2 regions of the Leuconostoc sp. XM4 genome follow, and region 2 is predicted to be linked to the other one. Evidence: riboswitches for the same ligand, from Rfam matches in the RefSeq annotation. Region 2 holds a riboswitch; the other holds the start of a gene.
What was found. A riboswitch is a leader RNA that binds a small molecule or an ion and turns the genes downstream of it on or off. The one in region 2 is predicted to bind FMN.
Positions count from the first base shown of each region.

Region 1: it holds a riboswitch for FMN, as region 2 does, so the genes downstream of both, ribD (bifunctional diaminohydroxyphosphoribosylaminopyrimidine deaminase/5-amino-6-(5-phosphoribosylamino)uracil reductase RibD) here and RHP64_RS06505 (ECF transporter S component) in region 2, are expected to answer to the same signal.

Region 1 is NZ_CP134507.1:794,556-804,708, reverse strand. It holds gene RHP64_RS04060 (bifunctional 3,4-dihydroxy-2-butanone-4-phosphate synthase/GTP cyclohydrolase II) at 1-1,090, opposite strand, end outside; gene RHP64_RS04055 (riboflavin synthase) at 1,093-1,683, opposite strand; gene ribD (bifunctional diaminohydroxyphosphoribosylaminopyrimidine deaminase/5-amino-6-(5-phosphoribosylamino)uracil reductase RibD) at 1,683-2,717, opposite strand; FMN riboswitch at 2,840-2,977, opposite strand; gene RHP64_RS04045 (dimethylarginine dimethylaminohydrolase family protein) at 3,099-4,058, opposite strand; gene RHP64_RS04040 (cation transporter) at 4,078-4,983, opposite strand; gene RHP64_RS04035 (glutamate synthase subunit beta) at 5,280-6,734, opposite strand; partial or broken gene gltB (glutamate synthase large subunit) at 6,745-9,845, opposite strand; partial or broken gene RHP64_RS04025 (class II glutamine amidotransferase) at 10,044-10,153, opposite strand, start outside.
Region 2 is NZ_CP134507.1:1,271,959-1,282,111, reverse strand. It holds gene RHP64_RS06540 (GatB/YqeY domain-containing protein) at 1-439, shown strand, start outside; gene RHP64_RS06535 (CvfB family protein) at 528-1,391, shown strand; gene xerD (site-specific tyrosine recombinase XerD) at 1,388-2,284, shown strand; gene RHP64_RS06525 (hypothetical protein) at 2,290-2,664, shown strand; gene RHP64_RS06520 (segregation and condensation protein A) at 2,631-3,407, shown strand; gene scpB (SMC-Scp complex subunit ScpB) at 3,400-3,999, shown strand; gene RHP64_RS06510 (pseudouridine synthase) at 3,992-4,741, shown strand; FMN riboswitch at 4,770-4,906, shown strand; gene RHP64_RS06505 (ECF transporter S component) at 5,005-5,595, shown strand; gene RHP64_RS06500 (hypothetical protein) at 5,669-6,226, shown strand; gene cmk ((d)CMP kinase) at 6,241-6,918, shown strand; gene rpsA (30S ribosomal protein S1) at 7,013-8,203, shown strand; gene der (ribosome biogenesis GTPase Der) at 8,278-9,588, shown strand; gene RHP64_RS06480 (HU family DNA-binding protein) at 9,762-10,037, shown strand.

The sequences.
Region 1 (10,153 bases), 480 kb from region 2:
CGTCAATTAACGACTGTACTTTATCCGGATTATTCGTTAATAAGCGAATTTTGGTTAATCCTGATATTTTCAAAATTTTGGCAGCCTTTTTATAGTCCCGTTCATCCGGCAAATGCCCTAAGTGAACATTCGCATCATACGTATCAAACTTATTTTCTTGCAACACATAACTTTTTAGTTTTTCATGGAGTCCAATACCACGACCTTCTTGACGAAGATAAACAAGAGCCCCACCTTGCTTATTTATTGTTTTGAGCGCTTCTCTCAGTTGAGGACCGCATTCACAACGTTGTGAACCAAATATTTCGCCGGTTAAACACTCGGAGTGTAAGCGAACTAAGGGAATTTGATCAAAACTACGACTGCTTTGAATAAGCAAATCAGATTTTTCTTCATCATTCACGCTAAACTCCGTCAAATGAAAATCACCGTATTGAGTTGGTAAATATACCGTTGGTCCCTCGTCAATACCTGCTTGTTTTTGGTCTTCTCGGTAATTAATTAGATCCTGCATTGATAATTGAAATATATCGTGTTTTTTCGCTAATTCTTTAAGTTCTTTTTCTCGAGCCATTGTTCCGTCTTGTGCCAAAATTTCTATTATATACGCCACAGGCGGCACACCAGCTATTTTAGCTAACTCAACAGCCCCTTCTGTATGTCCCTGTCTTGTCAGTACGCCACCATCTTCAGCGACTAATGGGAAAATATGACCAGGCGTCTCAAAGTCAACAGATGTTGTACTTAGATTAGCTAAATTTTTGATTGTGGCAGCACGTTCATACGCAGAAACACCCGTCGTGCTGTCAATATGATCAACGCTCACAGTGAACTTTGTCCCAAATTTTTCAGAATTATGCGTCGTCATTTGGTCTAACCCGAGTTCATCAGCACGAGATTTAGTGATTGGTACAGCTAGAACACCCCTTGCAATTGAAAGGGCTTCATTGACCGTAGCTGCCGTCACAAATGATGCTAAACCGACCAAATCTCCTTCATGTTCTCTTTTTTTGTCATCGCTCAAAATAATCAGCTTACCCTTTTTCAACTCTTTAACTGCTGTTTTAACTTTTTCTGTAGTACTTGTCATTATTACTTTCCTTTCATTAAATATTTCGCCAAAATATCGGTTTCAACATTTACCAAATCTCGTTCGTGCAATAATCCCAAAGTTGTCTTGGTTAATGTAAGTGGTATTAGACCAACTTGAAATACATCTTCTCTCGCTTGAACAATGGTTAGGCTCACACCTGAAATAGTAACTGAACCTTTATTGACGATTTGATTTATTTGTTGACGGTCTGCTAATTTAAAAGTTAACAATGTGGTTTCTTCACTGTACTCTTTTTTGACTACTTCAGCTGTCTGATCTACATGACCTAGAACAAAGTGACCATCAAATCGGTTGGAAACTAAAAGTGCTTTCTCCAAGTTTACTTTTTGCCCAACTTGATAGAATTTAACAATGGTCGTTTCAAAAGTCGGTACCATAATATCGAATTCAGCATAATTTGATTCTAGCTGATTAATTGTTAAACAAACGCCATCAACCATAATGCTATCGCCTACTCTGCTATCAGAAAAATAGTCCTCGGATGCAGCAATTTTTAAGCGCATTTCTTTGTCATTACGCTGATAAATGCTTATTAAACGACCAACTTCTTGTGTAATACCTGTAAACATTATTGCGTTCCCCCTTGATGATTGATATAGACTTTTTTGACAGCATTGCCAACTTGCACTTCATTTTTAGGCTTTTGGCTAACAGATATTCCTTTCAGACTATCTTTAGATAATACTTTATCTGTTGTATAAATTAGCATTTCTTGCCACAAGTTTTCTTTCAAAAATGAGTGAATCAAACTTGGTCCGCCTTCAACCATCACAGATTGAATATTTTGTTTGGCTAAATCTATTAATATATCTTTAAGCGCACCAGACATTAATTTGACATAAGAATGCTGTTTTGAAAATAGAACATTTTCCGTATATATCAGCCAATTATTTGAAAAATCAAAGTTCGTATTTTGCAACCGTCCACGACGATCAATAACAACTCTCAATGGTTGTTTATGACTGATATTGATGTGCCGTACAGTTAACATTGGTTGATCTGTGATCATGGTCTCGCTGCCAATCATTATTGCACTTCTAGTTGCACGCTCTCGGTGTACATCAGCATCAGCTAGCTCATCAGTCAGTTTTTTTCGTTTTCCAAATTTTTCAGCAACAAATCCGTTTTGAGACATGGCAAGTTTCAACTGAACATATGGTAGTCGTGTGGTATAAAAATAATGAAATGCAGGGTTGATCTCTTTATTTTCAACTGTATTCAAAACATCGACAGCGATACCAGCTGATCTTAGCATTTTAATTCCTTTTTCATTTGTTGACGGATTCGGATCAATGCTACCAACAACCACACGCTTCAGTCCCCAATTTTGAATTTGAACTGCACAAGAGCCTACTTTTCCCTGCGTGGAACACGGCTCCAAAGTGACATAAAGCGTAGCACCTAAAATGTCGGTCTTTTTTTTGACACGATTAAAAGCATTTATTTCAGCATGCGCTTCACCAAACTTTTCATGATATCCTGTCGCGATAACCTGACCATCTTTAACAATTACTGCACCAACCCTAGGATTTTCAAAAGTTTGATACGGCATTGCTCGAATTGCCTCATCTGCAGCGAGCTTCATCCATGTTAAATCATTCATACTTACCTCCTGAATTTTTCAGGACAAAAAACCCGATGCGTTAAAAATACACATCGGGTTTATAGTAGTTTAGATTAATTCAAAAAACCTAGACAATCTAAAAAAGCATCGTCTAAACTATTTCAAATCTTCTCCCATCCAGACTTTAACTGTCGGTCACAGAATTTCACTGTGTCAACCGCGAAAATATCGCGGGTCACGGACTGAGGTTATTCACCATCACCGTCGGTCGGGAATTACACCCTGCCCCGAAGATTAAATTATTTAACAAAACTAATTTATCATTAGAATTCTACAATGTCAATCAAAAATATTTTTTACGCTTTTTAATTCTTATTCTGTAGACAGCAAAAAAGTAAAAAGTCGCCCTAAACGCCCTTTTTACTCATTTTTTTCTCTCACTAACGGGCATGATGCACATCTTAGTGCACCGTCTAATAGTGAATGCCATGTAAACACGATAGGGATGACCGTATAACCTTCATTTTTTAAAGCCTCTTGCAACGCTGTATGTCTTTTTTGCACAATAACTTTTTTAGGCCCAATAACTAAAACATTCCCACCCATCTCTTTTCTGGTTTTTGCATCAATATCAATAAATTTATAATCGACCAGTTCTTTCGGTAAGTCTTTTAAGACAGGTTTATGGATAATAGCAGTTTTTGGACCAATAATGGTCATACAACAATCCAAGTGCAAAATTGCATCATCATTCAAATACACTGGTACTACTTTCCACGGTTTATCGACGATTTCATTCTCATAGTCCTTGTCTAAAATACTTTGTAGCCATTTTGCACCAGCTTCATTACTAGCATATTTACCAATGCCGACGAATACATAAGGATAGTTAACGATAACGTCACCACCCTCCAGATATATTTTATCCTTTTGATTTAACGTGTGCACCTGATTCTTATCGTTAATAGCTGCAACAATTCTTTGATACCCACGTCGTTCAATTTTTCGCATTTCAATTTGAACATTTCCTTCAATAAAATGTTCTCCAACGCTCATAGCACTATCTCTTGCATACATTTGCCCCATTCCATAGGGATCTAGATTTGTTGGGGTTACCGAATCAACATGGTGTACCTTGACACCATGTGTTTCCAAAATTCGTTGGAATTCTGCTAATTCTCGTTGAAATTTTTTAGCAAGGAAACTCGGAACTTTTTTACCTCGTAAAAGAGTATAAATATGTTTTGTCATAAATTGTTTCCATTTTGCAGTATGTTCTTCCTGCTCTATTTCATGCGTATCTGGAAAATATAGCTTTGTTGCATCCCCAATAATGACTTCTTTTAATGGATCATATTCGTTATAAACATTGATTTTCATTTGATTTCCCCTTTTTCTTTTAAGCATACACAAACTCTAAATGTACAAACTCATAACATGCTTTAAGTTCTTCTAAAATACGGACTTTTTTATCACGTAACAATCCTGTCCCAATTTCGTCATCGACAACATCAATCATCACTTTAACTGAAAAATACATGCCCGTTTTATAAATATGACAGCCAGTTAATATGACTTCTTTTCCAAAGTGTTTTCTAAGGCATGCTTCAAATTCATTCTGAATGTTTTCATCAATTAACCGGCCGCCACAGATTTCAATGAATGCATTTTTTAGTACTTTAACCGGCGTTGCAATTGAAAATAAGACTAGTATTACCGTCACAAAGAAATCACCCGTGTATAGCAAGAACCCTAGGATTGAATTTTTTGGAATCAATAAAACTAAAAAGGCTGCTAACCCAATCCCCCCACACATGATTGAATCAATTCGCGTACTTTTGGATTCTGCAGATAGCATCGTACTAGCACGACCAATTTTTTGATTTTGCCGACTATAAAACAAAGATATCGTTAAACATAATATGACCATAATGATTTCATATGGAATTATCGGCGTTAAGTTTAATACATCCCCTTTATGGTAAACGAAATATTGATATGCTTTTTGACTTACTTGAATAGTGGAGGTCGTTAACAAAATCAGTGTCATCATTGATTTAAAAGCAGCATACATTGGTTCAAACATGAAGTGACCATTTGGAAAACGCTCACTTGTTCTGGCACTATACTTTGAAATCGTAATTGCAGCGATTCCAGAAACCAGTGTCATTATTGTAAAGTAACTATCTACGAACAACGCTTGAATCTGGGTAATATAATAAACAACAATTCCCAAACTGCCCATCAGCAAATTCATCGCAAGTCCGACCATAAATGCACGTTGCTCAATCTTTTTTTGAGTCATAATATTTTTCCGTATTAATTTAATTGTTTTCTCGCTTCGCGAACTGCCTATGCACTTCTACACAATTGCTGACTATTTTAAAATTGAATCTTATATAATTGAATTAGGATTCGATACCTCTTTCTGCGCATTTGATTAACTAAAGTAATTACCTTAGTTAATCACTTTACAGTAATTCACTTAACCTGTCAATAGATTTTAGATGCAACATGTATTTAAAATGATATAAAGAACATTCAAAAAAGCATTATTCTATCAAAATAATGCTTACAAGAAAAATATTTTTAATTCGTTAGCTAATTTACTTTAACTGAAAAACGATCAGCAAAACTTTGAAGTTTTGCATCAACCAACTCGGCCACTAAACGAGCGTCATGAATAGCAGTGATAACCAAATTAGCACCAGTATTAGCATCACCCGCTACCATATAATTCTCTTGGTTTGTTGTCCCCATGACATTCAGGCGAGTAATATCCAAATCATTTAATATTTTCGTATTGAGACCTGTAAATCCTACTGCAACCAATACCAAATCAGCAGAATAGTCTTTTTCCGAATTCGAAATCACTTGCTTATTGGCATCAATCAAAACAGTTCGAACGCCAGTTACTTCTCCAAATGAATTACCTAAAAATTCTACTGTTTGCGTTTGATAAGGTATTAATTCCTGGTTAACTGTGTCCATGGCTTCCGCCTGCCCATAACTAATTCGCTTTTGCCATGGATATTCCGGCCAAGGTGTCGTACGATCTGTCGGCTTTTCAGTATGATAATCAAACTGTGTTACATTTTCTGCACCTAGCCGAATCGCTGTTGCAATACAATCTGTCGCCGTGTCACCAGAACCAATCACAATCACCTGCTGATTAGATAATGTTTTTTCAAATGTAGTCGTACCGTTTCTTAATACATTTTTGGTTGTCTGGCTTAGAAATGGTAGTGCAAAATCAATTCCTTTCAAATCACGTCCGGGTACATCTACATCTCGTGCAACCGATGCGCCAGTAGCAACAATGACTTTATCAAAATCAGCGTCTAATTGTTCCTTAGTAATATCCTCTCCAATCGTTGTATTAACTTTAAATTTGATACCGACTTCTGACATGACTTTAAAACGACGATCAACAACCCACTTTTCTAATTTCATGTTTGGAATGCCATACATTAAAAGGCCACCTAAACGTTCATCTTTTTCAAAAATAGTGACCTCATGGCCCAATTGATTTAAGCGCCAAGCTGCTGTAATCCCTGCTGGCCCGGAGCCGATGACTGCAATTTTTTTACCAGTTCGCTGTTCTGGTAATCCTTCTGGAACTACCCAGCCATGCGCAAAAGCATATTCAACAATAAAATCTTCATTGTCTTTGATTGTCACACCTGCACCATTCAAAAACTCATTACACGACACTTCGCATGGCGCAGGACAAACTTTTCCAGTAAACTCAGGAATTGGATTTGTTTTTGCCAATCTTAACCAAGCTTGATGGAGCTCTTTTCGATACAAGAGGTCATTCCATTCCGGAATTAGATTGTCATTTGGACAACCACTCATTTGTTTACTTTTATTGCCGTACAACGCACCAATATGACAATAAGGAACACCACAGTTCATACATCGAGCAGCTTGTTCGACTCGTTGATCAAACGCTAGTGGTTCTGCCATGTAATTGAAATCCTTAATACGTTCAGTAATTTTACGATAAGGATTATCAACACGTTCATATTTGAGAAAGCCAAATGGATCAGCCATTATAATTACCTCATTTCGATAATAATGTTTCTAATTCTTCTTCAGTTTCTGGTACTCGTTCATATTCTGGCATCAGTTCATTAAAAGCCTTGAGTTCCTTAGTCAATCCACTAAATCCTTCGGTTTCATATTTATTCATAATGTTTAAAACCTGATGATATTCGGTTGGATATACTTTAATAAAATTAGCCTTTTCATCCTCAAAATGCGCTAAAATATCTTTAGCTTTTTGTGAGTCAGTGTACGCTGCATGTGATTGAAGTAAACTATACAATACGTCGTCTCCATGTGTTTGATTTATCTCAAAAAGATCAACCATTTCCAGATTAATATTAGCAGCCACTTGATGATCTGGATCATAAATATAAGCAATACCACCCGACATACCAGCAGCAAAATTACGACCAATTTTACCCAGAATGACAGCAACGCCACCCGTCATATATTCGCAACCGTGATCCCCAACGCCTTCAACAACACCACAAACGCCAGAGTTGCGAACAAAGAATCGCTCACCCGCGCGGCCATGGAAATATGCCTCACCAGCAAATCCACCAAAACAAGCAACATTACCGATAATTGGTGAATTATTCGTATCGTATCCTGCATCTTTTGGTGGCGTTACAATTAAACGCGCACCTGATAATGACTTACCAACATAATCATTGGCTTCTCCAATGACCTTAAGCTCCATTCCTTGTGTCGTATAGGCTGCAAAAGACTGCCCTGCAGAGCCAGTATACGTATATCTAAGGAGTCCTGGTGATAATTTGGTATTTCCATAACGCTCTGCTATCCAACCACCCATCCGAGCGCCAACAGCACGTGATACATTATCAATTGGTGCAGACATCGTTAATGTTTGTGTGTTATCAATGGCTGCTTTGGCAGCCATATCTAATTCTGGCCATTGTCGCTTAGCAATGAATGGGTCTTTTGTTTTTCGTGCTATTGGAATAACTTGACCAATCATGTTCGAAAAATCAAGTGACTTATACTTTTTGTTCGTTGTAAAGCGAGTTTTCAACAGTTCTGTATGTCCGACCATTTCTTCCAAGGTGCGGAACCCTAATTCAGCCATTAACTCGCGTAAATCTTGTGCCAAAAAAGTCATCATATTTATGATATCTTCCGGTTTCCCCTGGAAACGTGAACGCAATAATGGATTTTGAGAAGTAATGCCCACTGGACAAGTATTTAAATGGCAAACACGCATCATAATGCAGCCTATAGCCACCATTGATAAGGTTGCAAATGAAAACTCTTCCGCACCAAGCATAGCGGCAATAGCTATATCTCTACCAGTCAACAGTTTGCCATCAGTTTCTAGAGTCATTCGCTGACGTAATTTATTAGCGGATAAAATTTGGTGTGTTTCAGCTAACCCTAATTCCCATGGTAATCCAGCATCACGAATCGAATTTCGTGGCGCCGCCCCTGTGCCACCATCATATCCAGAAACGGTCACCGTATCAGCACCAGCTTTCACCGCACCAGTTGCAATCGTACCAACACCTGTTGAGGAAACTAATTTAACATTGATTTTGGCATATGGGTTAACCGCTTTCAAGTCAAATATTAACTGCTTTAAATCCTCAATCGAGTAGATATCGTGATGTGGTGGCGGAGAAATTAAGCGTACCCCTGGTGTTGAACCACGTGTTTCGGCAATCCATGGAAACACTTTATTTCCAGCTAGTTGTCCACCTTCGCCAGGCTTGGCCCCTTGCGCCATTTTGATTTGAATTTCTTCGGCTGACATCAAGTATTCTGCGTTAACACCAAAACGTGAGGAAGCAACCTGCTTAATTTTAGAATTTTTAATTGTGTGAAAACGTTTCCTATTCTCACCACCTTCACCAGAATTTGACTTAGCGCCTAATCGGTTCATTGCCTCAGCTATCGTTTCATGAGCCTCTTGGGATAATGCACCAAATGACATGGCACCAACCTTAAATCGCTTCACTATATTTTCAATACGCTCTACTTCATGAATGTCAATGGGTTGACGATTAGGCACAATCTCCCACATTGACCGGATAGTGCCAGGATGTTCATGCTCCGCTTCATGAATGTCAGCCACATACTCCTTGAAGAGTTCTTCATTTCCAGTCCGAACCGCCGTTTGAAATTTATACATCATCATTTGATTGTATAGATGGTATTCACCATCTTCTCGTAGTGAATAAGCACCACCTGAAGGAATTGGGTCGTCTTGAGATTCGTCATACGCTGCTGTATAGCGTTTTAAGTATTCTTCCTCAATTTGATTTAAGTCTAAACCACCAATTCGTGAATGTGTACCAGTAAAGTAGGTATCAACTACATTTTTTGATAAGCCAATCGCTTCGAATAATTGCGCTCCATAATAGCCTTGAATCGTAGAAATACCCATTTTGACCATAATCTTAACGATACCTTTTTCAGCAGCTACACGATAGTTTTCTTGATGTGCTGCATCATTCATATCGTATGCTTCTAAAATTCTGTAAGCACCACGCGGATATATCGCGGCTGCACCGTACCCAACCAACGTTGCAAAATGATGGGTTTCAATGGCTTCCGCAGTGTTTAATACAATGGAAGCATTTGTGGCGTTTCCGTTGGCCGCCAAATAATTTTTTAGTGAGGACACAGCTAGAAGAGCCGGTACAGTCAGTTGATTTTTGGTTACCTCACGATCAGATAGAATCAAAATTGTTGCGCCAGAAGCAATCGCTGCATCGGCTTGCTGATTAATTCCAATTAGAGCACGCTCCAATCGCCCATTTGCTAGTCCGGTTAAGTTATAAGCCAGCTTGATAAGCGCAACCTTTTGTTTAGAATTGGAAATATGTGCAATTTTAGCAAAATCAGCCGGTGAAAGAATTGGTGAGTCAATTTTTAACTTGCTAGCATTTTCTGGTAAATCTCGTTGAAAATCAACTTCTCTACCTAAATACATTTGTGTTGCAATGACTAAATGCTCACGAAGTGCATCAATTGGCGGGTTGGTCACTTGCGCAAATTGTTGTTTAAAAAAGTAAATAATCCTTGTGGCCTGTCTGATAAGATTGCCAATGGTGAGTCATAACCCATGGCAACCGTTGGTTCTTGCCCAGTATTAGCCATTTTCAAAACTGCACCATCAATCACTTCTTGGGTATATCCGAAGCGTTTAAAAAGAGTCAGCCGTTCTTTATCATTTAAACGTTGTTCTAATAAATTTTGATTTGGTAGGGCTTGCAATGTTTCTTGGTATTCATCGAGCCATTGTCGATAAGGATATTGCGTCGCAAAATGATGCTTCAATTCCTCATTCCTTGTAAAGGTTCCCGTCGTCGTATCTACAAGAATCATGTTTGCCGGTCCAAGCACTCCTTTTTCGATAATTGAATTAGCGGGCACATCAACCACCCCAGATTCAGAAGATAAAATAA
Region 2 (10,153 bases):
ATTAGAAGAGTTAAATAATGATATAAAGCAGGCCATGAAAGACAAAAACAAAGATGTTTTGTCAGTGATTCGCATGGTTAAATCAACGGTTATGAACGAGCAGATTAATTTAGGCCATGATTTAACAAAGGAAGAAGAATTAACAGTCCTCTCACGTGAAGTTAAACAACGTCAAGATTCGTTGACAGAGTTTGAGAAAGGCAATCGAGAAGATTTAGCTGCTGGTATTCGCGCAGAGCTAGCTATTTTAGCAAAGTATTTGCCAGAACCTTTGAGTGACGAAAAGGTTATCGAATTGGTGAAGGACGCAATCCAAAAGACGGGCGCTACATCTCCAAAAGATATGGGCAAAGTGATGGCTATTGTCACGCCTCAAGTCAAAGGAAAAGCTGACGGTAAATTTGTTGCTAATCAAGTGAAAAATCTGTTAAAAGGTTAATTGACCGTTATAGATTATGTAAACCACACATGGTAAACTATAAGTATTATAAAAAGTGCGTGATGTTGCGTACGTTAAGGAAACCGCTATGAATCCAAAAGTTGGAACAATAATTAAAGCAAACGTTACTGATGAAAATGAGAAATATTTCTTTGCACAAGTCGATGGCTTTACATATGAAATTGATAAGTCAGAACTTGAGAAGCCTCTCAAAATCGGTGGATTTGTGACTGGCTTTGCATATGAAAATGAAGGACACAAATTACAAATTACCAAGAAAACGCCTGCTGTACAGAAATCAGTATACGGTTGGGGAACAGTCGTAGCGAATCGACATGATTTGGGCGTCTTTGTTTCAATTGGTTTGCCGAATAAGGATATCGTTGTTTCTCTTGATGATCTACCAACGATTTCAACACTTTGGCCACAAAAAGGCGACAAATTGATGATTGCCATTAAAGAAGATCATAAAGGCCGTTTGTGGGGTGAAATAGCACAACAGCATATTATTAATGCTGTATCGCGTCGCGCACCGGAAAGTATGAAGTCGACCACAGTTAAAGCCACAGTTTATCGTAACAAAATGGCAGGTACTTTGGTTATTACTGATGAATATTATCTTGGTTTTATTCATCCTTCGCAACGTGACGATGAGCCACGTTTAGGACAAGTTGTAGATGCACGTGTTATCGGCGTCCGTGATGATGGCACATTAAATCTATCACTGAAACCTTTGGCCTATAAGACCATGGATGAGGATGCACAATTCTTATTGTTGCAATTGCAACGACGGGCGGATCATTTCTTACCATTCAATGATAAAAGTAACCCAGAGGCAATCAAGCGTCAATTTGGATTTAGTAAGAGTCAGTTCAAACGAGCCTTGGGTCATTTATACAAGGATAGACTAATTGAACAAATTGACGATGGTATAAAATTAGTTGAGAAATGATGCAAGAAATTGACAATGCGATAGTGGATTATCTACACTATATTCGAATTGAACGTGGCTTATCTGAAAATACAATTAAGAGTTACCACCAAGATTTGGTACAATTTGGTGAGTATCTAAATAGTGAGAAACTGGTGCTTGATCAAGTTGATCATATTGTTATCTTGTCGTGGTTGAATCAACTCAGAGATCTAGGAAAATCCAATAGTTCAGTGATTAGAATGGTTACGACATTGCGTAACTTTTTTGGCTATTTAGTGCGAGAAAAAGTCGTCGCTCATAATCCAATGAATGATGTTCGCCCACCCAAAAAAGCAGAGCACCTACCAGCAGTTTTGAGCATAGAGGAAATTGACCGTTTATTACAAGCACCGATAGAAGATACACCACTTGGTCTTCGAAATAGAACATTGCTAGAAGTGATGTACGCAACTGGTTTGCGTGTCAGTGAATTGGTTAATTTAAAAATGAGTGACCTTCATTTGCAATTGGGACTGATTCAAACACTTGGAAAAGGTGACAAAGAACGTATTATTCCAATTGGTGAAATTGCGATTGATTGGCTGACTCGATATTTTAATGAAAGCCGTATCGTTTTACTTAAAGACAAAGAGTCTCCTTATGTTTTCTTAAATGATCGTGGAAATCAAATTTCACGACAGGGAATATGGAAGATTATAAAAAAGTTGGTAACAACCGCTGGAATAACTAAAGATGTTTCTCCCCATACACTTCGTCATTCTTTTGCTACCCATATTTTAGAGAACGGTGCTGATTTGCGTATAGTTCAAGAATTATTGGGGCATGCGGACATTTCGACAACACAAATTTATACCCATATTTCGAAAAAAAGACTTAGTGAAGTGTATGATGAATACCACCCCAGAGCGTAAAAATTATGTTGACACAATCAAGACAATCAGATGAAAAAACAATTATGGGTATTTTATCGTTGCTGCCAGGGCTACGTGAAATATCTCATTTAAATGCGGAAATAGCATGGTATCATGATAATGAAGCAAGATCTTTATATGTTTGGCAAAAAGAGTCTCAAGGACAAGTACTTGGTGTTCTAGGTGTTGAGATTTATAATAATAATATTGCTATAATTCGTCATGTTGCCTTAACCCCAGAGTCACGCAGTGTCAGAAACTACTTCGACATGATTTCTGATTATCAAGAGCAACATTCTGAAGCCTTCTTAATGGGTACCTTGGATAATCAAAAGTTAATTAACAAATGGAGAAAAGCAACATCGCGAAAAACGGTCTAACAATTAAATTAAGTGATTTTGAAGGGCCAATCGATCTGTTATTACACTTAATTAAGAAATCCGAGATGAATATTTTTGATTTGAAAATTGCTGACATTACATCTCAGTATTTAGATTTTATTCATGCACAACAGGCTATGCAGCTTGATGTAGCAAGTGAATATTTAGTGATGGCTGCTACTTTAGTTAAGATAAAGTCCGCTGATTTGTTACCAGAAGAAGAGCCAGATGATTATGCCGTAGATGAAGAGTATGCGGATCCACGTGAAGAGCTGATGCTACAATTATTGACCTACAAACAATTTCAAGTGGCAAGCGAATCTTTGCGTGAACGTGAACAATTAAAACAACAATCCTTTCCACGTACTCAAATGAAGGCTCCTGATAATTTGAAACATCCCATAACTTTAGCTCCTGGTTTATCGTTAGGGGATTTACAAACAGCATTTGCTCAACTATTGCGGCGAAAAAAGCAGGAAAAACCCATCAGAAGGCATGTTACTGCGGAAACATATTCTCTTGAGGAAGCTGTTAACAACATCAATAAACATTTCTTACAGCATCAAACGGGGGATATGATTCCATTTGCTTCTTTTTTTGATGATATTTACGAGCGGGAGCATTTGGTAGTCACCTTTTTGGCGTTATTAGAAATGGCCAAAGATAAAAGATTAAAATTACACCAAGAGCACCAACAACAAGAAATTTATGTAGAAATTGAGGCGTTTGGCGAAGATGAATAATTTAAGTCAAATAGAAGCACTATTGTTTGTATCTGGCGATGAAGGCATTTCCGTGAAAAATATGAGCATTATCACTGGATTTGATCGTTCAGCAATACAAGGATTGCTTGAAGAACTTGTGTTAAAGTATGATACTGATTTAAGTAGTGCATTACAAATTCGTGAAAGTGACGATGTGTATCGCCTAGTGACTAAACCGGAACTTGGTGGCACAGTAAAACAGTATTTTGATTCACCTGTAAATGCAACATTATCGCAAGCACAACTCGAAACACTAGTTATTGTCGCTTATAAGCAACCAATTACACGTGTTGAAATTGATACAATTCGTGGTGTGCAATCCTCAGGAACTTTACAGAAGCTAGCATTACGGCAACTAGTCCACGAAGTTGGCAGAAAAGACGAACCAGGACGTCCCATCATGTTTGGTACCACCGATGAATTTTTGGACTATTTTGGTTTGAAAAGTATTGAAGAATTACCTCCGTTACCTGATTTTAATATGTTAGATTTAAGTGATGATATTGATGGCGAACTATTTACGAGTGCATTTGATGTACATCAATCAGAAAGTGAAAAAGAAAATGTCTGAAGAAGCACAGAGACTGCAAAAAATTATTGCCCAAGCGGGTCTAGCGTCCCGACGGGGCGCAGAAGAATTGATCATCAATGGGCGTGTCCAAGTTAATGGGCAAACTGTTACCGAATTAGGTACGAAAGTTACTGCAAATGATAAAGTACAGGTCGACGGTGCGCCAATTGAAGGACGTGAGAAGTTAGTTTATTACCTGTTAAATAAGCCTCGTGGGGTTGTGACAACCAATGATGATGAAAAAGGTCGTCGTACGGTATTGGATATTTTAGAGGATGTGGATCAACGTGTTTATCCAGTTGGCCGTCTAGATTATGATACAACTGGTGTTTTGTTATTAACAAATGATGGTGTAGTGGCTAATCAATTAATGCATCCTAAAACTAAAGTCGATAAGACTTATGTTGCAAAGGTTGAAGGCATTGCAACCGAAGAAAAGCTAGCTCCTTTGAAACGTGGAGTGGTCCTAAAAGGACGTAAAACTGCGCCAGCTCGTGTTTCCATTGAAAGAATTGAACCGACAAAAAGAACAAGTATGGTCCGTCTAACTATTCATGAAGGCCGTAATCATCAGGTCAAAAACATGCTCGCGAAGGTTGGCCTACCAGTGCAAAAGCTTAAGCGTGAGCAGTATGCCTTTTTTGATGTCACTGGTCTACAGCCGGGCGAGTATCGTAAATTAACAAGCGTAGAGATCAAACGCTTAAAGGCACAAGATTACAAATTGTTGCGTCGTAAGTAACACCGTGATACAATAAAATCAAATTTAATAATAACTTCAGGGTCGGGTGTAAGTCCCAACCGGCGGTGAGACATGAATTTTCATGGTAAGCCCGCGACCTGCTTTTGCAGCTGATCTGGTCAAAATCCAGAGCCGACCGTAAAGTCGGGTATAAAGAAGTCTAAAAAAGAAAGTGAAAGCTGCATTTTTTGTTGTACCCTGACAAAATCTGTGGTTTTTTGTTTGCATCTACTGGTGAGGTGAGCAAACAAGAGGAAAGAAATATGTCAATTGTTCCTGTAACGCGAGTGCAACGTACTACATTAATTGCAATACTAAGCGCTATTTCATTTGGTTTGATGCTGTTTCCCCAAGTGCCAATCATTCCTAGTGCTGATTTTTTAAAGCTAGATTTTTCAATCGTACCAGTTGTCATTGGCTTATATTGGTTAAATTATTCTGCTTCACTGTGGATCATTTTAATTCGTACCTTGCTAAAGTTAATTTTGGCAAATGAGGGGGTTAACACTTATTTAGGATTGCCGGTTAATTTATTGGTTGTTTTGGCCTTTATCACAGTTTTAAAAATTACAATGCCCAACCTTGAGCAGTATAGTAATTGGAAAAAAAAAATCATACCATTAATAAGCAGCACGTTTGTCATGACAATTGTTGCGATTGTCATCAATTGGTTTGTAGCTATACCTTTGTATGCGAGGTTTGCTAATTTCGACATTGCTAAATTCATTGGTTTAAAAAACTATTTTATCGGTATGGTATTACCGTTCAATCTTATCGAGGGTATTATATGGTTTGTCGTGAGTATGATCATATTAAGGGCAATACAGCCGCTCCAGAGAAGGTTTCATTCTTAACAAAACATTATGAGCAAAGTCGGTGTTGGTGTGGTAAAATTTTATGTGAACCAATAAAATGGAGGTCGTTTCTATGAACGATTTTGACCCAAACAACATGAGCCGCTCAAAGCGGCCCAAAAAAGATAAGCTCGAACCAAAATTTTCCCGAAAGTCAGATTCAAAATCCCCAAATAAAGGATTTCGTGTTCTGCTTGTTGTATTAGCGCTTGCAGTTATATCTTTTGTACCTGTGTATGGCATGATTGCTAATCAAAAATCATCAAAGCCACAAACGGCTGTTTCTTCAAGTACAAAGCGTTCATCAACTACTAAATCTACGTCTTCTGAGTCTTCTGAATCATCATCTTCCGAATCAAGTGCATCAAGTTCTTCTGAAGAAGAATCAGTAAGTAGCAGTGAAGCTGCTTCAAGTGAGGAATCTGCTAGTTCATCTTCTACTGAGACGGCTGAATCAAGTTCAGCATCAAGTAGTTCCACAACCACTACTGCAGTTTTGGGTGCTAGTCAAACGTTGTATAATTTTGCAGTTACACACGGGATGACAACTAGCCAAGTTATTGCATTAAATCCAGGGTTAACAGTTGATAATTACACACAGTATGCTGGTACTGCACTAAACATTCAGTAAGAGGACTTTTTATTATTATGACGAATTTTCAAGTTGCCATTGATGGCCCAGCTTCTGCCGGTAAGTCTACTATTGCCAAAATTTTAGCAACAAAGCTAAATTATGTGTATGTTGACACAGGTGCAATGTACAGAACAATAACTTTAGCTGCAAAAAAGAACGGCATTGCTTATAATGATGAAGAAAAAATAAAAAACTTATTGTCACAAACGGAAATACGCTTTGAACCTAGTACACCAGTTCAACGTGTATTTTTGAATGATACCGATGTCACGGAGGAAATTCGTTCCGCTGAAGTGACAAACAATGTGTCTGTAGTGGCTTCCTTTGCGGATGTACGTTCTAATTTAGTCAATCGTCAACGTGAAATAGCTAATAACAACAGTGTGATTATGGACGGCCGCGATATCGGCACAACTGTGTTACCAGAAGCAGATGTCAAAATTTTTCTTGTAGCAAGTGTTGATGAACGTGCCCAACGACGTTATAAAGAAAATGTTGCTAAAGGGATGACTACTGATCTCGAAACATTGAAGCGCGAAATTGAAGCGCGAGATTACAAAGATTCTCATCGTCAAATTAGTCCATTAACACAAGCGAAGGACGCTATTTTAGTGGATACAACGGGACAAAGTATTGACGATGTTGTGGCTAAAATAGCCAACATTATCGAAAATACTATTAGTTTCTAATTTACACGGTTAAACCGTGTTTTTTACTATACAAGAACTAAAATATTTGGTACACTATATTCATAGTGTAAATTGTAGGAGGACGTTTGACGTCATGAGTGAAACAAACAACGAGCTTTTAGCAGCTCTCGAGAGTGCAGATCAAATTAAGGTAGGAGATGTCGTTACGGGCGAAGTACTAGCCGTTGATAACGATAACCAAGCAGTTATTGGTTTGCATACCGGTGAAGAAGGAGTTGTGCCAGCGCGTGAGTACTCAGACGATCGTAACATTAATCTGGCAGACGAATTGAAGGTTGGTGACAGTGTTGAAGCTGTTGTCATCTCTAATGTAACAAGCGACAAGGAAGGCGTATCTTACTTGTTGTCAAAGAAGCGCTTGGAAGCACGTAAGGCATGGGAAAACTTGTCATTTGGTGAAGGTGATACAGTTGATGCTAAAGTTATCAATGCTGTACGTGGTGGTTTAGTTGTCGATGTTAATGGTGTTCGTGGCTTTGTACCCGCATCAATGGTTGCTGATCGTTTCGTGTCAGATTTGAACCAGTTTAAGAATAAAGATATTAAAGCACAAGTTATTGAAATTGATGCTGCCAAGGCACGCTTAATCTTGTCACGTAAGGCAGTTGCAGCACAAGAACGTGCAGCACAATTAGCAGAAGCATTTGAAAAGCTATCAGTTGGTGAAGTTGTTGAAGGTAAAGTTGCTCGTTTGACTGACTTCGGAGCATTCGTTGACTTAGGTGGCGTTGATGGTTTGGTACACGTTTCAGAAATTTCTCATGATCGTGTTAAGAACCCTGCTGATGTTTTGACAAAGGGTGAAACAGTTAACGTTAAAATTTTAGCCTTAGATGCTGAAAAGGGACGTATCTCATTGTCAATCAAGGCTACACAACCTGGACCTTGGGATAAGGTTGCTGAAGAAGCTCCTGCCGGAACAGTTCTTGAAGGAACTGTTAAGCGTGTAAAAGACTTCGGAGCATTCGTTGAAATTTTCCCTGGTATCGAAGGATTAGTTCACGTATCACAAATTTCACACAAGCGTATCGAAAACCCTTCAGAAGTTTTGAAGTCAGGCGATAAAGTTCAAGTTCAAGTTTTGGATGTTAAGCCTGCCGAAGAACGTATTTCATTGTCAATGAAGGCATTGGAAGAAAAGCCAGAACGTGAAGATCGTGGAAATTCAAAGGATAGTTCAGCATCACGTGCAGATATTGCTGCTTATAAGCAACAAGATGATTCAGCTGCAACATTGGGCGACCTCTTTGATGGTAAGTTCTAAGAATTCTATTGAAAAGAACTGGTTCGCCAGTTCTTTTTTTATGATAAATTTATTTATACAAAGGAGGTGCCAAAATGTCAGCACCAATAGTAGCAATTGTCGGTCGACCAAACGTTGGTAAATCAACTATTTTCAACCGTATGGCGGGAGAAAGAATTGCGATCGTTGAAGACATGCCCGGTGTCACGCGAGATCGCTTGTATGCACCAGCTGAATGGTTAAATTATGAATTTCGAATGATTGATACCGGTGGTATCGAAATCGGTGATGCACCGTTTTTAGCGGAAATACGTGGACAGGTAGAATTAGCAATTAATGAAGCTGATGTTATTGTGATGGTTGTTTCCGGCCGAGAAGGATTAACTGAGGCTGATGAAGTAGTTGCACGTATGCTATATAAATCTGATAAGCCTGTCGTTCTGGCTGTCAACAAAGTAGATAATCCTGAAATGCGCCATGATGTCTATGATTTTTATGCACTAGGTCTTGGGGATCCATTCCCAGTTTCAGGATCACACGGTTTGGGATTAGGTGATTTACTTGATGAAATTGTAAAACATTTTCCTGATGAAGCTGCCGAACAAGAAGACGATGCGATTCGTTTTAGTATAATTGGCCGCCCAAATGTTGGTAAATCATCAATTGTCAACGCTATGCTTGGTGAAAAACGTGTGATCGTCTCTGATATTGAAGGGACTACTCGTGATGCTATTGATACACGATTTGTGACTGAAGAAGGGGACGAATTTGTGATGGTTGATACAGCCGGTATGCGTAAGCGCGGGAAAATCTATGAGAATACTGAAAAGTACTCCGTGATGCGTGCTATGAAAGCTATTGATGATAGCAACGTTATTTTGATGGTTATTGATGCGGAAGCAGGAATTAGAGAACAAGATAAACACGTGGCTGGGTTTGCTCATGAAGCTGGGCGAGCAATGATCATTGTTGTCAATAAATGGGATGCGATTGAAAAGAATGATCGGACGATGTCTGACTTTGAGAATTTAATTCGCGAAGAATTTAAATTCTTAGATTATGCACCAATTGTGTTTGTTTCTGCTAAGACAGGGCAACGTTTAGATAGATTGCCACAAATGGTTAAAGATGTTGACGATAATCATCGTAAGCGTATAACATCTTCAACATTAAACGATGTCATTATGGATGCTATTGCAATAAATCCAACACCTTCAGATAATGGTCGTCGTTTACGAGTATATTATGCGACACAAGTCGCAACGCAACCACCAACATTTGTCATATTTGTTAATGATGTTGAACTTATGCATTTTTCATATGAACGATTCTTAGAAAATAAAATTCGAGAATCATTTGACTTTACTGGTACGCCAATCAAACTCATTGTTCGCGCACGAAAGTAAACGTTGCAAAAATATGTTTTTAATGTAACACAAATGTTACGAAATCCCGAAAACCCTTGATAACACTACACATTTGGCGTTTCTTATGTTATTCTAGTTACATGAAATAATGTTTCGACAGATTTCACGGAGCGCATCATGCGTTAAAAAAACTCTTATTAGGAGACAAGAAAATGGCTAACAAGCAAGAATTAGTAGATTCAGTTGCTAAGGCAACAGGTTTGACAAAGAAGGATGCTACTGCATCAGTTGACGCAGTTTTTGCATCAATCGAAGAAGCATTGAAGAACGGTGAAAAGGTTCAATTGATCGGCTTTGGTAACTTTGAAGTTCGTGATCGTGCTGCTCGTAAGGGCCGTAACCCACAAACTGGTGAAGAAATTCAAATTGCTGCCTCAAAGGTACCTGCATTTAAGCCAGGTAAAGCTTTGAAGGATGCCGTTAAGTAATTAATAGCCATTTATACCGCTGTTTTACAGCGTTTCTGGGGAAAGTTTGGGAAAGCAACTTATTGATTCCTAATATTATCCAGTATATTAAGAGCAAGCTCAACATGGGCTTGCTC